Regions from separate parts of the Solibacillus sp. NPDC093137 genome, predicted to be linked through region 2. Evidence: riboswitches for the same ligand, from Rfam matches in the RefSeq annotation. Region 2 holds a riboswitch; the other holds the start of a gene.

Region 1 (7,328 bases), on a different contig from region 2:
AAAATATTTATTTAAATCAAAAAACATGGACATCACACAACCCCCGCTGTTCATGATAGGCGAAATGATTTGTCGGGCCAAACCCTTTGCCAATATTGAGCGGATGACGAATTGCCAGCTGCACATATTTTTTTGCTTCTATTATGGCTGCCTCTATCGATCTGCCTTTTGCCATCTCCGCGGTGATTGCTGCCGAAAATGTACATCCTGTTCCATGGGTATGCTTAGTATCCACTCTCTCGGTTTTCATTTTAAATGGTTGCTCCCCGCGAATGAAAACCGTATCTGTCGCATGCTTACTGTTTAAATGACCACCCTTAATGACTACACATTCCAGCCCTAGACTTAATAGATGCTGCGCCGCTAAATTGATATCTTTTTCATTTTGTATTGTATAACCAGTCAGGATTTCCGCTTCCGGAATGTTCGGTGTACAAACAGTTGCAAGCGGCAATAACTTTTCCTTAAGGGCCGTTGTTGCTTCCTGTTCTAGTAAACTGGCACCTCCTTTTGCAATCATGACCGGATCAACGATAAGCGGAATATCCGTATTTTTTAGTAAAATCACAATGGCTTCGATAATTTCAGCACTAAACAGCATCCCTGTTTTAATTGCCTTTACGTCGAAATCTTGAAGTACTGCCTTTAGCTGAGCTTGAACGAAATCAGCCGTTGTCGGAAAAATTCCATGCACTCCTTCAGTATTTTGAGCGGTTAATGCGGTGATTACTGATGTACCGAATACACGGAGTTCCTGAAACGTTTTTAAATCGGCTTGGATGCCTGCACCGCCACCGCTATCCGAGCCTGCTATCGTACATGTAATCATTGTCGTCCCTCCGCTAAATTTTCTAGTTCATTCAAGAAATTTGTGTGGAAAGTTCCTATAGCTGCAACAGAATTGGCACTTGCCTGTTTATATTCATTCAGCAGCGTTTGTAAGTCATCAAACGGTTCTTTACTGTTTGCAAGCACCGCTGCACAAAAGGCACTAAGCAAGCAGCCACTCCCCGTCATTTTTGTCACCTTTTCATGACCACCCTCTACAAATTCCACTCTTATCCCATCAGTAATAACATCTTGTTCTCCTGTTACGATCACAATACATTGATAGTTATTAGCCAACTTTTTGGCAGTCACTGCAACATCGATATCTCCTTTGCCACTATCCACACCTTTAGACGCCCAATTTACTCCCGCAAGAGCCGCCATTTCTCCAATATTGCAACGGATTACATTAATCTTTAAAAGGTCGAGCAATTGTTGTGCTGTCTCAGCTCGAAACTTCGTTGCCCCTACACCTACTGGATCCAGAACAACCGGAGTATTATGCATGTTTGCGCTAAGTCCTGCTTTCTTCATCGACTCTATTGTCCGTTCATTCAAAGTGCCCATGTTTAAAAGCAAAGCATTGGCCTGGGCAGCCATTTCACCCACTTCTTCTATTGCATCCGCCATTACTGGTGAAGCTCCTACCGCCAGCAAGCCATTCGCTGTAAAATTTGCGACAACATAGTTGGTAATACAATGAACTAATGGTTGTTTATTATAAATTGCTTGCAGACTCATTTATATACACCCCTTGTTCCCAGCTTTGCTTTGTCCAAGGCATCTCCCAGAACATCCATTCGTAATAACAGCTTTTCTTAAAATGCTCCTGCAATACTTTTAGCTTTGCAGGTTGTTCTTTCGCATATCGATCCAGCATCGATTTTTGTACTTCAATATTTTGAAGCATCTCCTCGGAAGCATATAATGCAATCCACTGTTCATAAAGAGGTATATTCGGGCATGCATCTTTTAATCTTTGCCCAATTTCCTGATACAGCCATGGGCATGGCAGGATTGCCGCAAATGCTTCTGCTACATCTCCGTTATGCACTGCATTGTACATATGGCTCACATAGTTATAGGCTGCTGGTGCCGGTTCGAATTGTTCTAAATCATCCACAGTCACACCTAATTCTTTAAACGTTGTACGGTGTAACTCAAGCTCGGCATCATGGATAAACTTTGCTGTTTGCAGAAAATATTGAACATCATCATCCGTTGTCGCTTTTGCAGCTGCAAGGGCTAATACTTTCGTATAATGTTTTAAATAATACGCATCCTGCAGCATATAAAACTTAAACTTCTCCAGCGGTAGACTCCCATCTGCAATCCCTTGTACAAAAGGATGATAGAAGCTAGCCTCCCAATAAAAATCCGTTTCTTTCCTTACTTTTTCACAAAATCCCATTGTTACTCCTCCTTTTTGTTGGCGGAAGCACAAAAAAGACGTCTCAACATATAGAGAGACGTCCCCAAAAAGTGTACGTACCACTTTTCATTGCTCCCTACGTCCGTATTAACGGCCAGGTTCCAAGGGTCAGGTTTTAACCTTCTCAACACTGATGTGTCCCCCCGCAAATCAAATGCTTGTATATTTGCAAAAGAAAGACTCCACGTAAAGGATACGCGGAGCCAAAGTAAGTACATATGTATAGCGTGTACTTTGCTCCCTACGTCCGTATTAACGGCCAGGTTCTAAGGGTCAGGTTTTAACCTTCTCAACACTGCTGTGTCCCCCCGCAAATGCATTTAATTACCCCGAGTGTAACAAATTAATTCGACCCGGGCAAGTGAATTCACAAAATTACGAAATTAATAGTTCAATAACAAATTCACAAAATAGCGCATCGTTAGTAAAAATTTTGTTACTAATGATGCGCTGACATCTATTGTAGATGGGTTACTGCAGATCTTTTACCAGTCAGTTCCTGATAAGCCTGAGCATATTCCTCGGCCAGTTTATCGACATATTGTTTTGTGGAAGTAATCTCTTTAATCGCGCCAATTCCTTGCCCGCTGCCCCAAATATCTTTCCAGGCTTTTGCGGTATTATCGTTAAAGTTCATTGCTGAAGGATCACTTTCTTTTAAATTACTCGGGTCCATCCCCGCGTTCATGATAGAACCTTTCAAATAATTACCGTGAATCCCTGTAAATAAATTGCTGTATACAATATCTTCTGCAGTACTATCAACAATCATCTGTTTATATTCTTGACGAGCAAACGCTTCTTCGGTCGCGATGAATGGTGAACCGATATAGCCAAAATCAGCCCCCATCGCCTGTGCAGCCAATACCGAATGTCCTCGTGCGATTGATCCTGATAAAGCTAATGGGCCGTCAAACCATTCACGGATTTCCTGTACAAGCGCAAATGGGCTTTGCTGACCTGCATGGCCACCTGCACCTGTTGCTACAGCAATGATGCCGTCTGCACCTTTTTGAATCGCTTTTTTTGCAAAATGATTGTTAATGACATCATGGAAAACGATGCCTCCATAACGATGTGCTGCCTCAAATACTTCTTCACGTGCCCCAAGTGAAGTAATAATCATCGGAACTTTATATTTCACACAAAGCTCCATATCCTGTTCCAGACGTTCATTTGTTTTATGAACAATCTGATTAATGGCAAATGGCGCAGCCGGATGATCCGGATTTTTGGCATTATAGCTGGCCAACTCCTCTGTAATTTCAGCTAACCATTCATCCAACTGGCTTGCCGGTCTTGCATTTAACGCAGGCATTGACCCGACTATTCCTGCCTTACATTGTTCAATGACCAATTTCGGATTGCTAATAATAAACAATGGTGCCCCGATCACTGGGATACGTAAGTTTTTTAAAATTTCCGGAATATTCCCCATCTATAATCCCCCTTTTATTCAGCTACTACTAATACTTCATCAGCTTCAATAAAATCTCCTTCTTAATTTAGATGACAATCAAAAAGTCAGATGTTTTTTCATCTGACTTTCTTTCCTTTTTGCTATTTCTTCACTACATTAAAATTAGCCCCGATGAGCTGCCAATTTTGCGGGAATGGCAGACCGAGCTTCCAATAGCCGACTCCGCGCAAATTTAATCGCTTTACTAAATCGAACTTCGCCTGAATCGAACGTGCATCTTCAAACCAGACAATATGTGAACGCCCTTGCTCATCATAGTAGTTAAAGTAGGGTGCCTGTGCTGTATAGTCAAATTGGATTGCTGCGTTGTAGCGTTTGGCCACTTCAATTGCACGTTGCGGGCTTATCGCTTCTGCGTAATCTCCTCCTTGTACAAAAGGTAATGTCCAATCGTAACCATACAAATTTTGCCCAAGTAAAATTTTATTTGCAGGAATTTCTGTTAATGCATATTGTACTACTTGTTCGACTTGAGGCAGCGGAGAAACGGCCATTGGAGGTCCAGCAGAATAGCCCCACTCATATGTCATCAACATAACAAAATCCACTATTTCGCCGTGCGCCTTATAGTCATGGCCCATAAACCATTCCCCTGGCTGATCGGCTCTCGTTTTTGGAGCCAATGCGGTAGAAACGGTATATCCTTCCGCATGCATACGCTCGACAGCTCTTCGGAGGAAATTATTATAAGCTTCCCGCTGATCGCGTGCAATCCGTTCAAAATCAAAATGAATATCCGAAATATTTCCGATACGCTTTGCTTCAGCAATGATATTGTCCAGCAGTAAATTTTGAACAGCAACACTTTGGAAAATATCACGTGCTAGCTCAGCACTAAACTGATAATCCTCGAGATTAGTGATTGCCATTGCTATTCCTGTATTATTTTGTTCAGCAATTTCCGGTAATGGGTTAATTGTAGGCGCTTTTAATGAACCATCCCGTCTTGCTTCAAAACTGAAAATAGCTAAATACGTTAAATAAGGACTTGCCTCCCGAACTTGGTCGAGCAGCGTATCACTTATTTCATCGCCTCTTGGTTCTACATATGCCAAAATTTCTGCGGACCTTTTAGTTGGTTCCGGTATATACAATGAGGTGCCAATCATCAGCAACGCATCTGGATTCAAGCCATTTGCTTGTGCGAGCGTTAAATAATTCACCTGAAAACGTTGACCAATTGACCATAAACTATCCCCTGGCTGTACAATATAATACTGCCCTTTCAATGGAACGACCAATGCTTGCCCGACCACTAACCGGGCCGGCTCCGGAATTTGGTTGGCTTCCACTAAACTCTGCACCGTTGTTCCATAAGCCTGTGCGATTGCCCACAATGATTCTCCCGGTTGTACTACATGAATTTGAATTGTCCGTCCTCCTTTTCCTATGTACTAATTTATGAACTATATACCGTATTAATGCGGAAAGATAGGTTAGAAATATATAAGTAACCATGACAAAAAACAATATTATACATTTTCATTCATTCATATGCGCAACCAGGTTGACTGTTTCATACTATAGTTGTGAGGTGAAAAAATGCCAAGAGTAAAATACCGGGATTCCGATGTGGATTTGATGGCACGAATGATGCGGGCTGAGGCTGAAGGTGAAGGAAAACAAGGGATGCTGTATGTCGGAAATGTAATTGTGAACCGAGCTGTTGCTTCATGCCTGGATTTTAATGATGTGAGAACAATCGAGCAGGTTATTTTCCAAGTACAGGGCAATAACTATTCTTTTGAGGCGGTACAAAAAGGAAACATGTTTTATCAGAGGGCTAGAGAGACTGAAAGAAGATTAGCAAGACAGACGCTGGACTATTGGCGAGACCATCCGGCGAAATATGCACTTTGGTATTTTAACCCATCCGGCCCATGTCCTCCTACTTGGTACGATCAACCATTTACAGGTCAATTTAAACAGCATTGTTTCTATGAGCCTATAGCAGGAACATGTGAAAGTGTTTATATGGGCTAGCATTACCTATTGCTCAGCTATATAAAAAAAAGCCTTGTACATTCTATGTAGCGAGGCTTTTTCATTTTTCTTTATCCGTTACTTTTTATTGGATTGCTGGTTTTTATCATGGTTTGTTTTATTATTTTTATTTTTTAATTTCGAATCGAACTCTTCGGCAAATTCCGCTGTATTATCTTCAGGATTCCGGTTGTGACTTGTTGTATTTCGGTGTAATTCTTTATAAGTAGAAAAAGGATTATGTGTTCGCGTATTCATCGTTTCTTTACTGTTTTTGCTCATTTCATCACCTCCTACTGGCTTAATGTGCTCAGGATAGGAGGTTTTATGCTTTTTTCAGGCTTCCTCAATTTTTGTAATGAAAAAAAGTTGTAAAGCCATATTAAGAAGGAACCAATATTGAAAGGAGCATTTAAATGGGCAGAGATGATAGTAAAAGTAAAGGAACGAATAAACAATCATTACCGCAAACACCGAAAAACATGAAAATTGCACCAAACAAAGTAAAGGAAGAAATTGCGAATGAACTAACCGAGCTCCATCAGCAAGCAAAAAAAGGAAAAAGAAAAATGTATTGATATGTAAATGGCCTTCATTCCAGTATGTCTGGAATGAAGGCCTGATTTACTTCAAGACAAAGGTTAGAACTGTCTCGCCTTCGCATTAATTCTCAAAATCTGGTTATGCAGAGTTACCTCTGTTTCCCCTTTGATTTGAGACTTTTGATGCTTGTCGCTCGCCCAGTTTTGGTGGATCTTCTTAGATTTTGGATCTGTGAAACCCTTCTTATCCATTCGTTCCGCCTCCCTATGTTTAAAAGTGAATCAATTTTAGTATGGCTGTACTTGCTGCAGTTATTCCCTATAAAGATAAAAATTGATATCGACACATTTCCTAACAATTCCGAATTTCTTCCGCGTATGGAATCATTGCATCCACCAATACTAAACGTGTGAATCAGTCAATTTTCGCAAGAAAGGATGAGGAACAGTGGCTAAAAAAAGTTCAGGTACACCTAGCTGGAAACAAAATCACCCGATTACTTTATTATCCAACTCCGTTGAACGAACAGAACGTGCAGTAAAACAGGCAATGTCCCACCCGGAGGAATTTGCGGTGGAACATGCTTTTAATTCAATGGAACGTACCGAAAATGCACTTGCCAATGCAGAGCAAAGGCAGGAGCATTTGGATATTGTCGAGCAGAATAAATCCAAACTAGATGAGCTAAAGCAAAGCATCCTTGAAATTGATGAAACCTTGAGGGATTCATAAAAGTTCCCCCGTTACCTCTAAGGACGTAACGGGGGGACTTTATTTACATATATAATGCACTTAAAAAAATCCCTAATGCTTCTTCATAAATTTCACCGAATTGGCTGATTGGTAAAGGATTCGTTCCAAGCCCCAGTTCAACGGTAAATCCGGGGCGGCGCCAATCTTGAATAAACCAGTCTTTGTAACCCGCATAGCTTTCTATTGTCTGCACAGGCTCATATCCGCTTACCCTCGCAAATTCATTGACAAGCTGTTCTGTTTCAGGAGGTTCCAATCCCATGAATCCCCAATAAATAACTTGACCTTGTGTATGGAAAGCCAAAACCC
Region 2 (7,328 bases):
TACATGGTCTTATTATCGACCCTGCAACAGGAAAGCTGGATTTAGTAACGGACGGCACAGTTGACCAAAAATAAAATTTAAATAATAAGCGACAGTGCCCTTTAATTAACTACTGGAGTGAGCACTGTCGCTTTTTTATATTGTCGTCCCTTTATATTCCCGCTGCAAAATGGCGTACATATAATGGTCGACCCATTTACCGTTTATATACAAAAGCTCTCGCAATAATCCTTCTCTTGTAAAACCCGATTTTTCCAATACACGAATCGAAGCTGAATTTTGTGGTGCAACATATGCCTCTATTCGGTGAAGATTTAATGTAATAAAAGCGAATTCCATTACTATACGTACCGCTTCTGTAACAATTCCTTTACCTGTGAAATTCTCATCCATTGAATAGCCGATATAACCACTTGAATAAGGTAAACGTTTAATTGAGTAGAGTGAAATATGTCCGATTAATTGACCTGTTGCATTGTAAAAAATCCCGAAAGAAAATTCACGGTTTGTTTGCAGCAAATGTATGCTTTCCAAAATTTTATTATACTGTACTTGTTCCGTATAAAATTCATCTCGATGTAATGGTTCAAATTCGGACCAATACATTTTATTGTCTCTTAGTAATTTTGCCAATCCTTTCGCATCGGACGGGGTGAATGTGCGAAGCGAACATTGTTGCCCAATAAGTTGAACCATTGGACCCTCCTTCTTGTGAAATAGCTTGAATAAGCTTTTCATTGAACCACCTTCATTTCATTTCAAAGCTCGCCTACCGTTTTTTCAACTTTTTCTTTTTTGATTTTACAGGCTTTGGCTTTATATCTATAAATTCCGTTTTTTCTTTATCTGGAGCTGTTTCATTACCTTTTTCGAAAATGTTCGTAAGCTTCATGCCCCGTTTTGTAACTTCTTTTTCTATATGGGCAACTGTTTCTTTTAGTACTTGAACACGTGCATAGTTTTTGTCGTTCCCTGCTATTAAGTGCCAAGGGGCGTCTTCCGAATTGGTTTTTTCGAACATTTCATCGGCTGCCTCACAATATAAATCAAATTTATCACGATTCCGCCAATCTTCAGCCGTCAATTTCCATGATTTATACGGATCGGCTGCTCTTTCATTAAAACGTTTAAGTTGTTCATCGGAATCGATATGGATCCAAAATTTAATCATTATATAATCTTCATCTGTCAATTGTTTCTCAAAGCTATTAATTTCTTCATAAGCGCGTTTCCACTCTGTCTCTTCAGCAAATCCTTCTATGCGCTCCACAAGTACCCGCCCATACCAGGAACGGTCGAAAATTGCGATTTGGCCATGCTGCGGCAACTTTCTCCAGAAACGTTGCATATAATGATACCGCATTTCATGGGGCTGCGGGGCTGAGATGGGCCATACCATTAACCCGCGCGGATCGATACGTTCAGTTAGGCGCTTGATCGCTCCCCCTTTGCCCGCTGCATCCATACCTTCAAATGCAATAATAAGGCCTATTTTATTGTTGAATAAAAATTGCTGGGCGTTTAGCATTTCGTATTGTAAAGCTTTCAATTGCTTCTTATAGACCTCTTTCTCCAGTTTTTGCGATAAATCCATATCTTTTAGCTTTTTCAAATAGTGCTGCCTCCCCTACTCCGGTTATTTATGTATATTTTACTTGAAAGTGCATGGAATTGGTAATTGTTGCAGTCATTTATTTGAATCGTTTGATTATTTTATGTTGAAGCCTTGTTTTGATAGAACAAAAAAAAGCGGGCGCACTTATATATGCACCCACGTTTATAACTTAATCTTCTAATGTTGTTAAAATAATCGGTTTGTCTTTAGTTACGATAATCGAGTGTTCGATTTGGGCAACTAATGATTTGTCCGGTGTAATGAATGTCCAGCCGTCACCTGATTCTACGATATGCTCAGCCTTCGCCGAAATAAACGGCTCTACTGCCAACACCATGCCTTCTTTCATGATTGTTGTATCCCAAGCATCATAATAGTTCAATACATGGTTTGGCTCTTCGTGTAATGATTTACCTAAGCCATGACCTGTTAAGTTCATAATTACTGTCAACCCGTGTTCACGTGCTTCACGCTCTACTGCTTTACCGATTTGATTTAATTTTGAACCTGCTTTCACCTTTGTCATTGCACGATCAAATGCTGATTTTGCTACAGTGCAAAGTTTTTCTTTATCTTCATAACCTTCACCAACAACAAATGAAATACCTGTATCTGCAAAATACCCGTTTAAAGAGCCCGAAACATCAATGTTTACGATATCGCCTTCCTGAATAACCTTGTTACCTGGAATACCATGTGCAACTTCGTGATTTACTGAAATGCATGTATATCCCGGAAAATCGTATTCACCTTTAGGACCCGAAACCGCGCCTGCTTCCGCAAACATACGGCCTGCAATTTCATCTAATTCTTTCGTTGTCACGCCAGGTACTGTCGCAGCTTTCATCGCCTCACGAATTTCAGCACAAATGCGTCCAATTTTTTTAAACGCCTGGATTTCTTCTTGAGTAGTAACAATCATGTGTAACTTCCTTCCTCTTAAACAATGTCTATCCTTAACTATAGCATACTTAAAATCGGTTGTAATTGTTCAAGGATTTTAAAATTTGCCGTTTAATTACTAATTTAGTACAACTTTCTACTATTAATATGAAAAAACTTGCAGCAGGAAAAGTATTCCTCACTGCAAGCTTTGAGTTTTCTATTCGTTATGTTGTTTTTACTTTTTGCAGTAAACGAGGTGCAGATGTGAATAAAACAACTGCGATAATTGCCGTAAGTATAGTAGCAGGTACCATATAAGTACTGTTGTAGATAATTGAATAGGCCCATACATTATCATCGCCTGCATATTCTTTAAAGAACACGACACCTGCAAGCAAGTGCGATACAAATCTTAAAGCACCACCTATAAGTGCCCCAATGACGATATAAAATGCCATTTTCACTTTATTGAGCGATTGTGCAGCCTCTAATAACGGCTTTCTTACAATTGCCGCTAACCCTACTACTGTAAATGCAAGACCGTAATCTAAAATAGCCTGAAGCCAGTGTACAATGTATGCACCGAACATCATTTGCATCACGCCGATCAGCAAGCCTGTTGCAAGTCCTGCTGTTAATCCCCAACGAATGGCCATTAACATGATCGGTACCATAACAAAGCTGATTGACCCGCCTTGTGCCCACATTTTAAATGATACTTGATCCAACACAAGTCCGATGGCAGCAAATATCGCTATCTCCACCATCATCAATAATTTCTTTCTGTCCATAACAATGCCCCTTTCTTTTATCCGATGTAACAAAAGTGAAGAGGGATAGAATGGAACTTTTACTTCTTCTAGGTATTTAGAAAAAGTAAAAAACGATAATCAGGACAAAAGCCTGACTATCGTTTGAACAGTCGGATTCTATCCACATCCCTACGCAAGTGCTAACTTACAGGTTCAAAGAGTCAGTGCAATCCCGTGCACAATCTCAGCCGACTTTCTCGGCACCCCTTGTGGTACATCTAATTTTTATTGTTTGAACATGCTCATTGTAACGAATATTTTTACAACTTTCAACAGCTATTATTTTGAAACGTAATAGAATTACATATACTAGATACGAAGGAGTGATAAATAATGGATCAATCGAAAGGTTTAAGTGCACTGAGCTATTTGAGCTTTTATTTTGCACCGTTTATTTTACCGTTAATTATATTTATTGTTACGAAAGATGATGCCGTTAAAGGCCATTCTAAAAAAGCTTTTATTACCCAACTCATACCGATACTGTTAGGGATTTTTTATATGATTTACTTTTTCACTTCCGTTCTTTCCTGGAATGACACTTTGATCTTGAGCATTCAGGACTTTTTTATTAGTTCGCATTTTATCGGATTTATTTTTTTAGTTGTTATTACGTTTATCCTGGCGATATGGAATTTAGCTCAAGCGATTAAAGTTTTACGTTAATGTTTATGAACGCTCCATCTTTGGGTATATTTTTTATACGAAATGTATTCGTTAAGGAGTGTTTACTAATGAAATTAAAAAAACTCATTAAAACAGCAATTAAATATGGACCAATCGTGTATCCGATCATTAAAAAAATGATGGACAACAAAAAAACTACACCCCAACCAGCAACTTCACGACGAACTCCAAAACGTTGACGCAAAAAACACATTTCCCACTTTAACTGGAGGGAAATGTGTTTTTTTTCTTACTTAATAATAATCTCAGTTTTACTGTAGCCTTCTTTTAGCTTTTGTACTTGCAAAATAGCTGGCATTGCTGCTTTTAATTCGGCCACATGGGAAATGACGCCGATTAAGCGCCCTGTTTGCTGAAGATCGATTAATATATCGATCGCTCTTCTTAACGCTTCCTCATCCAAAGTACCGAATCCTTCATCAATAAACATCGTATCGATATGCACACTTCCTTGAACACTTTGAATAACATCGGCCATTCCTAAAGCTAATGAAAGTGAGGCATTGAATTTTTCACCACCGGACAGTGTTTTTACATCCCGCGTTTGCCCTGTATGACTGTCATATACATCGATGCTGAGTCCGCTTTGGGCATTTCCTTCTTTCCTTCCTGTAGATTTCAGGAAGTATTGGCCATTTGATAAGACACGCAAACGTTCATTTGCCGCATGCGTCACTTTTTCCAAATAGCCGATTTGTACAAACCGCTCAAATGAAATCTTCGCATCATTTTGACCGCGAATTAAATTATAAACATGTTCGACTTGCATCAGTTTCGCTTTATAGCTTTCAATCTGCTGTGCGGATTGGTCAAGTTTATCGCGCGTCTCCTCACATTGCTCCACATAGGACTGGATCAATGTCATTTTCGAATACTGTGCCTCGATCTGCTCATTCAGCTCATGAATCAGTTGCTCACATTCTGTTAAATCAGCTCGTTCTTTTCCTTCGAGCAAAGGTTCTTCCTCAGCAATTTGAACAGATAATGTATGAACACTTTGTTTGTACGCTTCAACCGCATCCTGAATTTGCTGCTGTACATTTAAAGGCAGTAACACAGTCTTATACGTTTCCAAGTCGAAACCTTCCTGCTCCAATGCTGATTCAAATGCTTTTTGCGCTAAAAGAGATTCCTGCTGTTTTTCTGTTACAAGATTTTTCGCATGGAGATGGTTTACTTCACAAGATTTTTCATCCAATTGGATTTTTTGCATCGCTTCAAGTGCATTTTGAATTGCAAGTTTCAAATGGCGATGTTTTTGCTGCTGGCTCGCCAATTCTTGTGTTACTTCATCCAATCTAGAAAACTGAGGCAATAATGACTGCTCACTTTGCTCAAGCTTCCCTTTTTCCTGCGCATATTGTTTATCAATATCGATTACATATTGCTGCCCTTTTTCAATGCGACCTTGCAGCACTTCTTTATTTTCTGAAAGCTGTGCCATCGTTTTCTTTTCATTGATAAGCTGTGCCTGCTGCTGTTTTTGCTTTGTCAACTGCGCAGTCAGTACGGCCAATTGCTGTTCATACTCATGTAATTGTGAAAGCTCAGCGTCAAGTAACTGAAGCGCACTTCTTTTTTGTTCCAACGTTGCCTTTTCCACATCAAATTTCGAATTGACCTGGTAAAAGCTTTGCATCGCCCGATTTCCTTCATGACGCAGCTGTGCCAATGCATTGTCATCAATTACAACTGCTTCGCTGTTATGAATGGCTGGGTGCTCTGTGCTTCCACAAACAGGACATGCTGCCCCGTGCTGTAGTGATGCTGCAAGAAAGGCTGCCTGGTTGCTGCGTATTTGCTGCTCCATATTTTGCAGCTTCTGTTGTGCTTCATCAGCAACTTGTTTCTTATCAGCAAGCTGTTTCGCTAAAGTTTCGACATTTATTTGTATTGCAGCCACTTCTTTTACCATTTCAATTTTCCGTGCTAATGCAGCATGTGCTTCATACGTTTCATGGTATGTAATGGTCGCATCTTCCAGCTCATTTATAATGGCTTGCTGCTGCTGTTGTTTTTCTTTTAAAGAGAATGCTTCGTTTTGCAGCTTATCAAATAATTGCTTGGCATTTTTTTGGTTTTCTGCAAGCTTTGCCACCTTTTCCCGCTGTGTATTAATCGATTGATAAATCGGGACAAGCTGCTCAAGCTGCGAAATCGATTTCGTATAGTTATCCAACAATGGTTCTTGCTGTTTTTGCTCCTGATAATGATTTGTCGCCTGCTGAAGTTGTTCTTGTGCACGTTCATAGTCAGTCTTTGCTTTTTGTAAGGAGACTTCCGCTTGTTCAAGCTGCCGTTTCACCTTATCATATTCACGTTCTAATGGTTCTATTTGATTAGCCTTTTTGGCAAGTATAAGTTTCTGCTGTTCCGCTTGTATTTTATCTTTTTGTTGCAATAATTCTTCGAGCCGCGCTTTCCGAATTAAAAACTTTTCAATCCGTTCATTTAACAGTCTTTGTTCATTTAATGTTTTAACTAACTTTTGTAATTCCTTTTTCGATGCATCATATTCACCTTTTAAAGCAGTACATTGACCCTCATAATATTGCTGTTCTGTCAGCAAGGCACTCTTTACTTGATACAGATTAATTACATCATTGTTCAACGTTGAAAACAATTCCGATTCTCTTTGCGGAAGTCGGGACCGAATTTCATGAATTGTATTGTCCTGCTGCATCTTTGCTTGTTCATAATTCTTTTCAGCAATATTCTTTTTCTCTTTAAGCAGTTCCACCATTTTCGTAAAGCGTTCCGTTTTGAAAATTTTCCGGAAAATCTCTTCTTTATGCTTTGATTCCGAAGTGAGGAGCTTTTGAAATTCTCCTTGCGGCAACATGACGATCTGATTGAACTGGGACTGTGTTAAGCCGATCAGTTCTTCAACTTTCGACTGAATGAGCTTCACTTGAAACTTCTCCACAGCGGGCACAATGACCCCATCTGTAATTTCAAAAAACTCGCGCTTTGCACTTGCTCCGTCATGACCAAATTTCCGCCAAATACGGTAAAGGCGACCCCGTACTTCAAATTCTAGTTCGACTTCCGTATCAACAGTTTCATCCGCAAAATCACTGCGCAAAAACAGCGACTTTTCCCGATCCTCTCCACTTCCAGAATCATAAAGTGCAAACGTAATCGCATCAAAAATAGTCGTTTTTCCCGCGCCCGTTGCACCGGAAACGACAAAAATTCCATGTTCATGGAGTTTAGTAAAATCAATGACTTCTTTTTGATGATATGGTCCAAATGCTGTCATCGATAATTTTATTGGCTTCATCGTTACAGCACCTCCTGTTTTTCACGTTCATTTTCAATTAGCTGCT

What was found. Region 2 has a riboswitch for thiamine pyrophosphate ahead of thiT (energy-coupled thiamine transporter ThiT). Riboswitches for the same ligand answer to the same signal wherever they lie in the genome.
Region 1: linked by a shared signal. The riboswitch ahead of tenA (thiaminase II) and the one ahead of thiT (energy-coupled thiamine transporter ThiT) in region 2 are both predicted to bind thiamine pyrophosphate.

The regions. Positions count from the first base shown of each region.
Region 1 covers NZ_JBNNVH010000001.1:230,583-237,910, reverse strand. The annotation lists gene thiE (thiamine phosphate synthase) at 1-33, opposite strand, end outside; gene thiD (bifunctional hydroxymethylpyrimidine kinase/phosphomethylpyrimidine kinase) at 17-829, opposite strand; gene thiM (hydroxyethylthiazole kinase) at 826-1,569, opposite strand; gene tenA (thiaminase II) at 1,547-2,239, opposite strand; TPP riboswitch at 2,317-2,415, opposite strand; TPP riboswitch at 2,482-2,580, opposite strand; gene ACQKN3_RS01135 (NAD(P)H-dependent flavin oxidoreductase) at 2,718-3,698, opposite strand; gene ACQKN3_RS01130 (glycoside hydrolase family 18 protein) at 3,821-5,077, opposite strand; gene ACQKN3_RS01125 (cell wall hydrolase) at 5,283-5,723, shown strand; gene ACQKN3_RS01120 (hypothetical protein) at 5,802-6,005, opposite strand; gene ACQKN3_RS01115 (hypothetical protein) at 6,140-6,301, shown strand; gene ACQKN3_RS01110 (YpzG family protein) at 6,365-6,517, opposite strand; gene ACQKN3_RS01105 (hypothetical protein) at 6,714-6,998, shown strand; gene ACQKN3_RS01100 (M14 family metallopeptidase) at 7,042-7,328, opposite strand, start outside.
Region 2 covers NZ_JBNNVH010000005.1:150,911-158,238, reverse strand. The annotation lists gene ACQKN3_RS16040 (beta-class carbonic anhydrase) at 1-74, shown strand, start outside; gene ACQKN3_RS16035 (GNAT family N-acetyltransferase) at 136-696, opposite strand; gene ACQKN3_RS16030 (polyphosphate kinase 2 family protein) at 770-1,612, opposite strand; gene map (type I methionyl aminopeptidase) at 1,785-2,537, opposite strand; gene thiT (energy-coupled thiamine transporter ThiT) at 2,725-3,291, opposite strand; TPP riboswitch at 3,422-3,530, opposite strand; gene ACQKN3_RS16015 (DUF4870 domain-containing protein) at 3,646-3,978, shown strand; gene ACQKN3_RS16010 (hypothetical protein) at 4,047-4,178, shown strand; gene ACQKN3_RS16005 (AAA family ATPase) at 4,229-7,282, opposite strand; gene ACQKN3_RS16000 (exonuclease SbcCD subunit D) at 7,285-7,328, opposite strand, start outside.